One region of the Rhizobium sp. ZW T2_16 genome, then DNA from elsewhere that is predicted to be linked to it. Evidence: riboswitches for the same ligand, from Rfam matches in the RefSeq annotation. Region 1 holds a riboswitch; each other region holds the start of a gene.
What was found. Region 1 has a riboswitch for cobalamin ahead of ACI3K0_RS06245 (aromatic ring-hydroxylating dioxygenase subunit alpha). Riboswitches for the same ligand answer to the same signal wherever they lie in the genome.
Positions count from the first base shown of each region.

Region 2: another riboswitch for cobalamin. It lies ahead of ACI3K0_RS19740 (CbtB-domain containing protein); the one in region 1 lies ahead of ACI3K0_RS06245 (aromatic ring-hydroxylating dioxygenase subunit alpha).
Region 3: another riboswitch for cobalamin. It lies ahead of ACI3K0_RS08590 (energy-coupling factor ABC transporter permease); the one in region 1 lies ahead of ACI3K0_RS06245 (aromatic ring-hydroxylating dioxygenase subunit alpha).

Region 1 covers NZ_JBJDRG010000002.1:152,467-157,109, reverse strand. The annotation lists gene ACI3K0_RS06260 (BA14K family protein) at 1-202, opposite strand, end outside; gene ACI3K0_RS06255 (helix-turn-helix domain-containing protein) at 298-666, opposite strand; gene ACI3K0_RS06250 (NmrA/HSCARG family protein) at 802-1,701, shown strand; gene ACI3K0_RS06245 (aromatic ring-hydroxylating dioxygenase subunit alpha) at 1,752-2,996, opposite strand; cobalamin riboswitch at 3,087-3,319, opposite strand; gene ACI3K0_RS06240 (DUF6656 family protein) at 3,519-4,079, shown strand; gene ACI3K0_RS06235 (L-threonylcarbamoyladenylate synthase) at 4,111-4,643, shown strand, end outside.
Region 2 covers NZ_JBJDRG010000008.1:163,295-167,937, reverse strand. The annotation lists gene ACI3K0_RS19755 (cobyric acid synthase) at 1-1,438, opposite strand, end outside; gene cobO (cob(I)yrinic acid a,c-diamide adenosyltransferase) at 1,442-2,056, opposite strand; gene ACI3K0_RS19745 (CbtA family protein) at 2,053-2,826, opposite strand; gene ACI3K0_RS19740 (CbtB-domain containing protein) at 2,840-3,016, opposite strand; cobalamin riboswitch at 3,054-3,283, opposite strand; cobalamin riboswitch at 3,343-3,570, shown strand; gene ACI3K0_RS19735 (DUF1636 domain-containing protein) at 3,674-4,102, shown strand; gene cobW (cobalamin biosynthesis protein CobW) at 4,099-4,643, shown strand, end outside.
Region 3 covers NZ_JBJDRG010000002.1:612,466-617,108, forward strand. The annotation lists gene alr (alanine racemase) at 1-948, opposite strand, end outside; gene ACI3K0_RS08585 (ClbS/DfsB family four-helix bundle protein) at 1,183-1,695, shown strand; cobalamin riboswitch at 1,794-1,989, shown strand; gene ACI3K0_RS08590 (energy-coupling factor ABC transporter permease) at 2,023-2,700, shown strand; gene ACI3K0_RS08595 (replicative DNA helicase) at 2,753-4,255, opposite strand; gene rplI (50S ribosomal protein L9) at 4,564-4,643, opposite strand, start outside.

The DNA.
Region 1 (4,643 bases):
GGCGGCGATCGCGATCATGGCGATAATAGCGGCGGTCACGATCGTCGCGACGGTATTGGACCTCGGTCGCCTGGCTGGCGGAGGCCTGCACCGCCATCGGTGCCACCGGCATCACAGGTGCGGCCGAAACCGGAACAAAACTCGTAGCAAGAACGGCCGCTGCCGTTAAGGCGGTGGCAATGCGCATGCGGAATGCGTTCATGGGAATGTTTCCTCGACATATAATCAGCGATTTAGAACGTGATACATACCAATTTGTTCCACGCCATATTCCCTGGCAGAGGAATGCCAGATGCCCTATTCGCCGGCTTCGTCGAAAACGCGCCGGTTTTCCTCGATGCGGGAGAAGTTGTCCCTGATCCAGAAATTCAGCGCCTGAAGAGACGCCAGTATGCCGGCTCCCAATTCGGTCAGCTCGTATTCGACGCGCGGCGGCACCTCGGGAAAATAGTGTCGCCTGACGAAACCGTCGCGTTCCAGGCCGCGTAGCGTCAGTGTCAGCATGCGCTGCGTGATGCCGTCGATTTCCCTTTTCAGATGCGAAAAACGGAGCCTTCGACCCTCTGCCAGCGAGAGGCGCCAGATGACCTGAACCGTCCACTTGTCACCCAGACGCCCGCATACTCCGTTAGCAGGTTGCGGCAGGAAAGCCTGATCGCGCGTCAACTGCCTTTCGGTTTTGCTCCGACCTGAATTGTCCAAGAGTATCACCCGTGTGCCCGAGGCTGAAAATAGTGCCGTCTTCCGGCTGTGTTTCAACAGTATATATGGAGACCCCGTGTTCACCACGAGGGTTCTCAGATGAAAGAAGACAAGCGTCCAATCCTGGTATTCGGCGCCACCGGCCGGCAGGGTGGAGCGGTCGCCGAAGCGCTTTTGAAGGCAAGATGGCCCGTTCGCGCGATTGTGCGAGACATTGCGGCCCCCAAATCCGTCGCCCTTCGTCAGGCGGGTGCCGAACTGGTTGAAGGATCATTTGCCGATCTCGATACATTTCGCGCCGGGATGGACAGTGCCCATGGCGTGTTCAGCGTCTTACCGGCCAACCTGTCAGAGACCGAAGAGGTACGGATAGGGTGCGGGATCGCCGATCTTGCGGCCGAAAGCGGCGTCGCACATCTCGTCTATTCCTCGGGCGCCAGTTCCGGCGACACACCGACCGGGATCGCCCGTTTCGACGCCAAGCCGCGGATCGAGGCGCATATCCGTTGGCTGCCGGTCACCGCAACCATAATCAGACCGATGATATTCATGGATATGCTGATCAACCCGGCATTCGGCCTTTCAGAAGGCCGGTACACATTCTTCCTCAGGCCGGACCAGTCGATGCAACTGATTGCCGTGGAAGACATCGGGAAATTCGTCGCCGCGATCTTTGCCGATGGCATACGGTTCAGCGGACGGACGATTAAGATCGCGAGCGATACGGTTACAGGGCGCCAGCTGGGGGAAATCTTCAGCGAAGCCGCCGGTCGTCCGGTCATCTATTCCCGCTTTGCCGATGAAGTCCTTGCCGCCAATAGCGATCTTGGTCAGCTTGCGGCGATCCTGGATAACGGCCCGCTGGCGGATCACGTGGACCTTGCTGCGATGCGCGAGATCAATCCCGAGATCATTTCCTTTCGGGCCTGGCTTGCGACCCAAAGACACCAAGCCTTCGACGCCTTAATCGGGAGTGATCGTACGTCCCACTCAGCGTAAAAACAGGCTCCTCCGCAAACTGACGGCACATTGCGGAGGAGCGCTCAGTATCACGCCACCGCGTAAAGCGTGCTGTCCTTGCCCTGCAGGCGATCGATCATGAAGTTCGAATACCACTCAACGAACTGCATCACACCACCTTCATGCGCCTCGGAATAAGGGCCGGGTTCATAGGCGGGAGAGCGGATGCCGAAGGCGTTTTCCTCGACGATCTGCCTGTCCTGGTCGTTGGTCATGTTCCAGACATGGGTCAGCTGCTCGACATCGTAATCGACGCCTTCCACCGCATCCTTGTGGACCAGCCATGTGGTGGTGACCGCCGTCTCTTCCGGCCCGATGGGGATGACTCGGAAAGAGATCGCGTGGTCGACCAGCATATGGTTCCAGGTGGTCGGGTAATGGAACAGAAGCATCGTGCCGATATGGGAAATCGTCACGTCGTCGGAGAGCGACCGTTGAACTGCGGGACGGCCGTTCATCGTGTAGCTTTCGGCATCCTCGATCAGCGGCATGCGCGCCACGCGGAACTGGCCGTCCGGCGACATGTTGAACGTGCTCGGCAGGCCGGCCGCTTCACAGCGGCTCCAGTGTTCGGAAATGAACGGATCGTCGCCGGCGCCCTGCACACCGGTCGCAGTCGGCGCTTCCGGGTAGGTGCGGCAGAGTTCCGGATGGTTACCGGCGCAGTGATAACACTCGCGATTGTTTTCCCAGACGAGCTTCCAGTTGCCCTTTTCGATGATCGTGTTCTGGGCAGCAACCTTCGTTTCGGGCAGGCGATGCGGCGCCATGTAAGGCTCGACCGTTGCGCGAACCGGAGCAAAATCCGGGGCTTCCTTTGCGAGGCAGATAAAGATGTAGCCAGCAACCACCTGGCAGTGGACGGGTTTCAATCCAAACTGCTTCTTGTCGAAATTCTCGCCCATATGACGGGCCGACATCAGCGAGCCGTCATGCTGGTAGGTCCACTGGTGATAGGGACAGACGAGGCGGGTCGCAGAACCCGTTTCCTTGGTGCAGACGCGGTGGCCGCGATGGCGGCAGGTATTGTGATAGGCGCGGATATCGCCCTCGCGCGTGCGGATGACGAGAACCGGATAGTCGCCAACCTGCAGGGTAAAATACATGCCCGCCTTGTTGATCTGGCAATCGTGGCCGGCAAACAGCCAGTCGCGATACCAGATCATCTCGAGATCGAGCTTGTAATAATCGGGATCGATATAAAAGGGCTGTTCCAGGCTGAAACCTTCGCGGCGGTTCTTCAGCTGCCGCAGAACCTGATTGTGAATGTCCATATGCTTCCTCGCAATACAAGCAAGCTTCAGGGCATGGACAAGCCGGCAACAATCAATGCAGCCAATTCCCGTCCCGTGCGCCCTCCGCGACCGGTGTCATCAAGCTCAGGCTGGTTTCCGGGCTGAGGAGTTGTCCCAAAAGGACTGCATGGCACCTTCCCGGTCGGCCGTTCGGCTCTGTCCCAGTGGCCGGGGTCGCCCCCTACCATGCCTTCAACTCCACCACCGTTGCGGGGGCAGCGCCGGATAGATCTCTGCGACCCGCCGGCTTCCCAATTCTCCGCCTCCCCTAGCGAGGCGGCACCTTGAGCTTTGTCATATTTAAGCGGGACGCCGGCCTGTCGCATAGACGACATTGCGACATCGGCCACTGCATTGGCGACGATCGCGCAATAGCATCCGATTGCGGGAGAAACCGACTGTTAAGGTCTTGCTAATAGTGTTCTTGAAAATTCATTGGGAAGAGCCGCCACCATGCCAGGACAGCTCCGTTATTACGAAGTCAACAGGCCCAGGCCCTTGATGATGCCGCCAAGCAGCGGCAATGCCCATACGGAATTCCTGCGAACCGGCAGAATTCCACGCTCCCGCCCTGTCTGGGTTCCCGACGAACGTCGCTATCTCACCCATGACGAAGTGGCTGAAAAGACAGGCAAGAAGCTCGAAACGGCCGGCGAAACCACGCATAAGCGGCTGAACAGCTTTCACCGGTCTATCCACCTGCCGAAGATCATCTTTCACCGCACGTTGGAGGGTAGCCCGCATCTGGGCTATTGCCATGTGACCGCAGCACGTACCTTCTTTTCGCAGGATGCGATGGTCAGCTGGTCATTCTACATCGCCAACTTCTCTTCCGAGATCGGCGGCGACGAGGTGTTTTTCGCCCGAATCAATCCACGGAATTCCCGCATGTATTTCGCCGTCGCGGTGGAAGGCGAAGCAGGCGAACAGGCGCGGATCGACCGGACATGGCGCAAGAACGGGCTTCTGTTCCAGACCAACAGCCCGCGCGAGGCGATGCGCAACGTTCTGATGCTCGGCGCGCCCAGTGCCGCAGTGCGCGAAATCATCAAAAGGCTTTAAAGCACGGGCACTCCGCTGTATTGACAGCGGCATGACAGCCGAAATCATAAACATCACCCATGAGCCCCAGCGCGCCATCAGCGAGGCAAGCCGCGTGCTCAATGACGGTTTTCCCGTCGCCATTCCGACCGAAACGGTCTACGGCCTTGCCGCGGATGCGACGCGCGCCGATGCGATCTCGCACATCTACGAGACCAAGGGGCGTCCGCAGTTCAATCCGCTCATCTGCCATGTCTGCGATATCGAGATGGCCGAGCGGTACGCGGTGTTCGATCCGGCGTCGAGAAAGTTGGCCGAAACCTTCTGGCCCGGTCCGCTGACCATTGTCCTGCCGCTCAGGAAAGACAGCACCATCCATCCGCTGGCAACCGCGGGGCTGGAAACGGTCGGGCTTCGCTGCCCGGAAGGTTTTGCCAACGACCTGATCCGCGATTTCGGCCGGCCGCTTGCGGCACCAAGCGCCAACACGTCCGGCAAGATCAGCCCGACCTCGGCACGCCATGTGATGGACGACCTCGGCGACAAGCTTCAACTGATCATCGACGGCGGCTCTTCGCCAGTCGG
Region 2 (4,643 bases), on a different contig from region 1:
ACCCGCTGAGATCGAGATGCCGTTCCATATGAGCGGCGAGACGATCGAGAATGGCATCGACATTCGCCTCGTAATCGAGGCCTGAAGACGAACCGCCAAGACGGGTGAGCCAGGCTGACCGCTGCCTGTCGTCGGAAAACAACCCGTGGACGTAAGTGCCGACGACCCGGCCATCCGCGGAGGATGCCCCTTCCGCTTGACCACCGATCGTCGAGAACGGGCGGGCACAATCCGCGCCGGCTGTGCGGCCGATATGCATTTCGTAGCCGGCAAAGGAAATACCATCGAAACTAGAACCCGAAACTGCTTCAAGCCGCTTGGCGCCGGAAAGAACGGTTTCGACATTGAGCAGACCGAGTCCATCGACGGAGCCGGGCGGACCTTCTGTGCCTTCCGGGTCTGACACGCTGCGTCCAAGCATCTGGTAGCCACCGCAGAGACCGAGTACCCGCCCGCCGCGGCGATGATGGGCAGCGATATCCACATCGAATCCGGCTTGGCGCAACGCCGCAAGATCCGAAATCGTAGCCTTGGAGCCGACCAGCAGCACGAGATCGCAATCACCGGGAATGGCTTCGCCGCGACGGACGCGGATCAGTTCCACATCCGGCTCGGCTTCCAGCGGATCGAGATCGTCGAAATTGGAAATATGCGGCAGGATCGGCACCGCGATGCGGATTTTCGCGCCCGGCTTGCGGGCAAAGGACTGGGAAAGACCCAGCGCATCTTCTGCCGGCAAAAGCGCCGCATCGGCAAAATGCGGCAGAAGCCCGATCGACTGCCAGCCGGTGAACCGGGTAATCAGATTCATGCCTTCGGCAAACAGCGCCGGATCACCGCGAAACCGGTTGACGATGAAACCGCGGATCATCGCCGCATCATCGGCATCGATGACCAGCTTGGTGCCGGCAATACTGGCGATGACGCCGCCGCGATCGATATCGCCGATCAGCACGACCGGCACATCGGCCGCGCGGGCAAAACCCATATTGGCGATATCGTTCTGGCGCAGGTTGATTTCCGAAGCGCTGCCCGCACCCTCGACCAGAACCAGATCAGCCTTGGCGCGCAGGATCTCGAAGCTTTCGAGCACGCGCGAAAGCAGTCGGGGCTTCAGATGCTGATATTCGGATGCCTTGGCATTGCCTTCGACGCACCCCTGCACCACGACCTGGGAGCCGATCTCGCTCTGCGGTTTCAGAAGCACCGGGTTCATATGCACGCTGAGCGGCATGCCGGCCGCGCGCGCCTGCAGCGCCTGCGCCCGGCCGATCTCGCCGCCATCGGCGGTGACGGCCGCATTGTTCGACATGTTCTGCGGCTTGAACGGCGCGACGCTCAGGCCACGCAGCGTAAAGGCGCGGGCAAGGCCGGCCACGACCAGCGATTTGCCCACGTCGGAGCCCGTTCCCTGGAACATCAGCGAGCGAGCGACCATGATCTAGAACTCGATGCCGGCCTGGGCTTTGACACCCGCCTTGAAGTGATGCTTGACCAGAGACATCTCTGTCACCAGATCGGCCGCCTCTATCAAGGCCGGTTTCGCGTTGCGGCCGGTGACGACAACATGCAGGTCAGGGCGTCTGGCCTGGAAGGCGGCGACGACCTTTTCCAGATCAAGATAGTCGTAGCGAAGTGCGATATTGAGTTCATCGAGGATGACCAGCCCGATCGTCTCGTCCGCCATCAGCTCGAGTGCCTTCTCCCAGGCCTTGTTCGCGGCCGCGATATCGCGTTTGAGGTCCTGGGTTTCCCAGGTGAACCCCTCGCCCATCGTATGCCAGACGACGCGATCGCCGAACACGGCAAGCGCCGGCTGTTCGCCGGTCGACCATGCGCCCTTGATGAACTGCACGATACCGACACGACGGTTGTTGCCGAGCATGCGTAGCGCAAGCCCGAAGGCCGCCGTCGACTTGCCCTTGCCGGGACCGGTATGGACGATGAGAAGACCCTTTTCCAGGGTCTTCTCGGCGACTTCGGCATCCTGAACCGCCTTGCGGTTCGCCATCTTGGCGCGATGACGCTCCTCGGCGGTTTCATCGATATTTTTCAACGCGCTGCAAGCTCCCTTTCGGTTTTGAGAGACACATGTTCTCCGCTACGAAACGTCTGCCTTAGCACAGCAGCGGCAACACCGAGAACCGCCCAGAAAATCAGATTGGTGGCATAAACGGCATTGACGAAACGGGCGTGCAGTTCGATCGGCACAGCAGTTTCATGGCTTGGCGGGAGCGGCGCACCTGCCAGATGCGGAGCAACCAGAAGTACGATCGCCAGAGCCGACAGCAAGGCGGAACGGGTATAGGCAAGAAGACCGAGGCCGGCAGCGGTGCAGATAGCGGTCGAGACCCACCAGAGCTGACGCGGACCGAGTTCGGCGGCAGGCATGCCCGGAAGTTCCGGTGGCAGGCCGAGACCCGGCGCAAGGCTGACGGTGAGGAAGCCGGCAATGCCGAACATCAAACCACCTCGCCAGCCGCCAAAGCCGCCGAGCGCTTCGGCAAGTGCGATCGCGACGAGCGCAAAACCGATGGCGGCGAGCACATCGGCCGAAGCGGTATAGATGAAACGCTCGAAACCATCGGCAGGCGCCCAGGCTTCTTCGTCATGATGGTGATCTGCGGCAGCTGGTTGGGCCGCACCGATGGCAGGCGCTGCGTCATGCGAATGGCTGTGTCCGGCCTCTTCGCCGCCGGCATTTTCAAAAGTTTCCGCCTGCAGGATCAGCGGCACGGTGGAAAAACTCTGCATCACGGTCATCAGCAGGCCGGACAATAACCCGGCGACCACCGCCGCGAGGACGATGTTACGAAACAACGACATTTTGAAATTCCTCTTAGTGGCAGGGGAAGGCCAGCGAATGGCGCGTATCGTGAGCGGCGTTATGTACGACTTCCAGATGCGAGAAGCCGACGAAACCGACCATGAACAGGCCAAGAAGGGCCGACATGCTAAGAGGAATGATTTTTGATGCGGAAACGCTGGCTGCGGCTGCAGCAGAATTCGTAACCATGGACTTCGTCTTTCTGCCCTCCACCCGAGGGCTGTTACCATTGCCGAATGTCTCTGGCAGGTCTCCTGGCTCGCGGATCGGGCGCCTTCACCCGCCTTCCCAGTTCAATCCGTAAAGGGATTGCTCCAGTGGCTTGACGACCGGATGGCCGTTTTGGGCAAAGGCTTTCCGCTTACAGTTGCGGGGGCAGCCGCGGGTTTGACGAAAGATCGTCGCACCGCATTCCCTTGAGTAACCCTTCCGGGCACCAAAGACAGATCCACTATAGTCAATTCGGTTCTATCGGCAATCGCCTTTGCGACATTGACAGTTTGACCGCGGAACGCTTACTTGAGCGCCACGACGGTCCCTTGCCGGCAACGGCAGGGGCTAAGAGAGAATGCGGTGCGGACCGATAAAACGGTCCAATGCCGCGGCTGCCCCCGCAACTGTGTGCGGCGAGCCATCACGCCAGAGACGCCACTGGAGAGGTCCGGCCATGGACCCTTCTGGGAAGGCAGGCGGATGGTGACGACCCGCGAGCCAGGAGACCTGCCGTTTGAAAATCGTGCTTTTCCGGGCGGGGTGCTCCGGCAAAGGCTTCAATCATCGCTGCAGGATGGCTTGGCTTTCCTGTTCCGCACCCCGACTTGAGTAACCCGGCGGTAGTGCGGCCTGATGACAGATGATGCGCGAAAAGACGAAACCGGAACGACCGTCGGCGGCAATGCCGGCAACGTCGACGTGACGATCTTCGTCTGCACCAATTGCCGCGAGGCGACGGACAGCGAGGCCCGCCCCGGTATCGACCTGATCGAAGCGCTGAAACTGGCAGCTAAGGGCAAGCCGCTTACCGTCAAGCCGGTCACCTGCCTTGCCAATTGCGATAAGAGCCCGAGTGCGGCCTTCAACCACCGTTCCGGCTGGTCCTATGTCTTTGGCCACCTCTCCACCGAAGATGCCGACGACATCGTCACCGGCGCGATGATGCTGGCCGAAGACGAGCGCGGTTTCCTGCCCCTTCGCGGCCGCCCGATGTGCCTTCGTGGAAAAGGCATGACGGCCCGTATCCCACCCTTTCATCACCACGAGGACATGCCTTCATGAGCGAAAACTTCGCCCCTAAGTTCGATAAGGTTCCCTGCACCGTCGTTACCGGCTTTCTCGGCGCCGGCAAGACCACGCTGATCCGCAACCTGATCGAAAAGCTGGACGGCAAGCGGCTGGCGATCATCGTCAACGAATTCGGCGATGTCGGCATCGATGGCGAGGTGCTGAAAGGCTGCGGCATCGAGAGCTGCCCGGACGACAACATCATCGAACTGGCCAATGGCTGCATCTGCTGCACGGTGGCAGACGATTTCGTGCCGGCGATCGACCAGATTCTCGCCCGCGAGCCGCGCGTTGACCATATCCTGATCGAGACTTCCGGTCTTGCCCTGCCGAAGCCGCTCGTACAGGCGTTTCAGTGGCCGGCCGTGAAGGCGCGTGTGACAGTAGATGCCGTGATTGCGGTCGTTGATGGTGTAGCACTGGCCGAAGGCCGTGTTGCCGATGACCACGATGCGCTCGAAGCCCAGCGCCAGACCGATAGCTCGATCGATCATGACGATCCGGTCGAAGAAGTGTTCGAGGACCAGGTCGCCTG
Region 3 (4,643 bases), 460 kb from region 1:
GATGAAGCCAAAAGCGCCGGGTGCGCCTCCAGCCCGAAGCGGTACGCCGGAACCTGACAGCGAACGCAGGTAGCCGTCGGCATAACCGGCCGACACAACGGCAAGCCTGCTGTTGCGCGACAGCTGATGGGTGGCGCCGTAGCTGACGGTCGAACCGGACGGCGCATCACGGATCTGGATGATGCGTGCCTCCGCCTTGGCCACGGGTTTAAGCGCCTTCATGCCGTTGACCGCCTCGCCGCCATAGGCGGCAATGCCGGGACGGGTGAGGTCGAAGTGATATTCCGGGCCGAGAAAGATGCCTGCGGAAGCAGACAGACTTGTCGGAACGCCTTCGAAAGCCGCAGCAACCCGTTGGAAAGACTCAAGCTGTGATCGGTTGAGCGGAGAGGCCGGCGAATCGCCGCTGTGAAGATGCGACATGACGAGAACGGGTGAGAAACTTGCCGGCCGCGAGACATCCTCGGCAAAGGCGATCGCTTCTTCCGCGGGAAGGCCGAGCCGGTTGAAGCCGGTATCGATATGTAGCGCACAAGGATGGTCGCCATGTTCGGCGGTGACCGACATCCAGAAGGCCAGCTGTTCCTCGGAGATGATCACCGGGACCAGATCGTTTTCGTAAAACATCCGTTCCTGGCCCGGCCATATGCCGGAAAGCACGTAGATGCGGGCATCCGGCGCGTAGGTGCGCAAGGTTACGCCTTCCTGCACCGCGGCAACGAAGAAATCCCGTGCGCCGGCTTCATAGAGCGCGGTACCGCAATCCTCAAGCCCGAGACCATAGGCATCCGCCTTGACGACTGCGGCGGTTGAAGCCTTTCCACAGCGGCGCGCCATTTCCTTCCAGTTGTCGACAAGTGCGCCGAGATCGACCGTCAATCTCACGGGCGCGATATCGAAATCATCCGGATAGGTTTCGTCGCTGTCAAAATCGGTCTGTTCTGTCATGGCGGTCTCAATTGAATATGCTTTTGAAAGGCGGAGTGGCCGATCCTAACCTTTTTGCCGGCTGGAAAAAGGCCGCGGGTGAAGAATAAGGTTCTCCGTACAGGCTTTTGACACCACAATAATAGTGCAGCAATCCTAGGGTCGGTGTCCGGCTGCGACAGCCGGACGGCTTCATATCCTGTGGACAGAAGCGTAGCTTAGATGCTGTATTCGAACAGCATCTGAAGGCGCTCCATGGCTGTACCCGGTTCCAGGCAGGAACTTCTTGCGGCGATCTCCACGACCTTCAACAGGCTTTGGGACGATCTTGCCAGCGTTCCGAAGGTCCGGGCGAGAGAGGCATCCATGCAGGGCCACATGGCAGGCTCGATGATGAGCCCGGCGGATCTCGTCGCATACCTCATCGGCTGGAACGAACTGGTGCTGAAATGGCTCGATCGGGATGACCGGGGTGAAGCGGTCGATTTTCCGGAGATGGGGTTCAAGTGGAACGAACTGGGGCCGCTTGCCCAAAAATTCTATGCAGACCATGACGCACTGGACTGGCCCGAGCGGTTGGAACGACTGAGGACGGTGAAAGAGCAACTGGTCTCGACAATCAGCAACCGGTCAGATGACGAGCTTTACGGCAAAGGCTGGTACGGCAAGTGGACCAAGGGGCGCATGATCCAGTTCAACACCGCGTCGCCCTATGCCAATGCAAGAGCGCGCATTCGCAAATGGCTGAAGGCCCAGGAGTGCGCGTAGCAACGCCGATGACCCATTCTTGCTGCATGCGACCCTATGACAGCGGTAGATTGGTGCGATTTCGGCTGCGGTTGTTTGCTGCCTCTGCGGGAAATTGCTACCCCATTCCCGCACATGGTGCGGCCGACATCCGTTGACCGCATGGGAACAAGGGCAGCATCTGTTGAACCCGACCGCCCCCGCGACTGTGAGCGGCGAGCTTTGCGAAACACCACTGTGGCCTCGCGCCATGGGAAGGTTCGACAAGGCATCGACCCGCGAGTCAGGAGACCGACCGTGTGTATCTTATCAATCAACGACCGTCGGGTGTGACGGACAGGAGCACATATGCATATCGAACCGGGCCTCGTAGACGGGGCCAAAATCATTCTGAGCTACGCCACTGCAGCAGGGGCGGGACTTTTCACGTTGAAGTTGGCGCGAGACACGATCCGGCAACAGGGTCTCGCATCATTGGCCGCGCGTACGGCCATCACCGCTGTAGCAGTCTTTTCCTTCTTCGAACTTCTGCCGCATTATGCGGTCGGCGTGTCCGAGGTGCATTTCATTCTCGGATCGACATTGTTCCTGCTGTTCGGCGCAGCACCGGCGGCAATCGGGCTGGCGCTTGGTCTGGCGATACAGGGACTGTTCTTTGCGCCGGCCGACCTGCCGCAGTTTGGAATGAACGTCACGACGCTGCTGGTGCCGTTGTTTGCGGTGAAAGCGCTGGCGGATCGTATCATTTCGCCAGGCACGGCCTATGTCGATCTCACCTATAGGCAGGCGCTCCAGCTATCGACCGCCTATCAGGCCGGTGTCGTCGCCTGGGTGGCTTTCTGGGCCTTTTATGGTGCCGGTTTCGCAAGCGAAAATCTTGTGGCGATCGGCACGTTCGGTATTGCCTATATGTCGATCGTGCTGATCGAGCCGCTGGCGGACCTGGCCGTACTTGCCATCGCCAAGACCCTGAATGCTCTGAACGGTTCAGGCTTCGTTACGCGACGGCTTTACAACGCGGCCTGAGTTAGCCCGCGACTCTCAGCCTCGCCGGTGTACTGCCGGCGAGGCTGTTCGATCACGGTTCTTCGTATTGCGTGAAGCTCGGCTCGGCGAGGTCCGCAAAGCGCGTGAATTCGGACTGGAAGGCGAGCTTGACCGTGCCAGTCGGTCCGTGACGCTGCTTGGCGATGATGACGTCGGCCGTACCCTTGACGCGCTCCATATGTGCTTCCCATTCCGGGTATTTCGGATCGGCCAAGTCGCGGGGCTCCATGTTCTTTACATAATATTCCTCACGGAACACGAAGAGCACGACGTCGGCATCCTGCTCGATCGAGCCTGATTCGCGAAGGTCGGAAAGCTGCGGGCGTTTGTCTTCACGGCTTTCGACACCGCGCGATAGCTGTGACAGCGCGATGATCGGCACGTTGAGTTCCTTGCCGAGCGCCTTCAGACCCGTGGTGATCTGGGTGATTTCCTGCACGCGGTTTTCACCCGACTTGCCCGAACCGGTCATCAGCTGGATATAGTCGACCACCAGGCAATCGAGGCCGCGCTGGCGCTTCAGGCGGCGGGCGCGCGCCGATAGCTGGGCGATCGAGATACCACCGGTCTGGTCGATAAACAGCGGCACCTTCTGCATCATTTGGCTACAGGCGACCAGCTTTTCGAAATCGGCCTCGGTAATGTCACCGCGACGGATCTTTGACGACGAAACTTCCGTCTGCTCGGAGATGATACGGGTGGCCAGCTGTTCGGACGACATTTCGAGCGAGTAAAAGCCGACGACGCCGCCATTCTTGGCCTTGAACGAGCCATCGGGGGCGATTTCCTGCTCGTAAGCCGCGGCGATGTTGTAGGCGATATTGGTGGCAAGCGAGGTCTTGCCCATACCGGGGCGTCCTGCGAGCACGATCAAGTCGGAGCGCTGCAAGCCGCCCATCTTGCCGTCGAGCGACATGATGCCGGTTGAGATACCAGAGAGCTGGCCGTCACGCTCGAAAGCCTGGCCCGCCATGTCGATGGCGATCGCAACAGCATCGTTGAACGACTGGAAGCCGCCGTCGTAACGGCCGGTTTCCGCCAGTTCGAAAAGGCGGCGTTCGGTATCCTCGATCTGGCTTTGCGGCGGCATGTCGAGCGGCGCATCATAGGCGATGTTGACGACATCTTCGCCAATGGTGATCAGCGCCCGGCGAAGCGCCAGGTCGTAGATCGCCCGACCGTAGTCTTCCGCATTGATGATAGAGACGGCATCGGCGGCAAGACGTGCGAGATACTGCGCAACAGTCAGGTCACCCACCTTGTCATCGGCCGGAAGAAAGGTCTTCAGCGTGATCGGGTTGGCAGTCTTGCCCATGCGGATGATGTCGCCGGCAACCTCGTAAATCTTGCGATGCAGCGGTTCGTAGAGATGCGGCGGCTTCAAGAAATCCGAGACGCGGTAATAGGCGTCGTTGTTGACCAGGATCGCGCCGAGCAGCGCCTGTTCCGCCTCGATATTGTTCGGCGCCTCGCGATAGTGCGGCGCTGCATCCTTGTTGCTGAGCGACCCCATGTTGCGCGGAACTTCGTTCATGATCTTCTACCCGTCCTGTCCGTTCAAGGCCTCGGTTCTAGTGATAACTGGACCGCACCGAAACCGTGCATTTTGCCTTCGGATGTTACCCACAGATATCCACAGCGGGCGTCATTTACGCGAAACAAAAAACGTAATGAAGCGACAAATCCGGTTGACTGTGCCTCATTCGGGCCGACGTCGCAGGAGTGGTGCGAACAGGCCGCGACTCACCGGAGCAAACGCTATCTTACCCGCAAAAAGAGACAAAAAAACGCCCGGCCTTCGTGAGGCCGGGCGCTGTCGCAGACGAATCTGCGAGAGGTCTATTATTCTTCGTCGCCGTCGCGGTCAGCTTCCGGATCGAAGAAGTCTTCCGGGCGCAGTGCGTCTTCGTCAACGCCGTAGA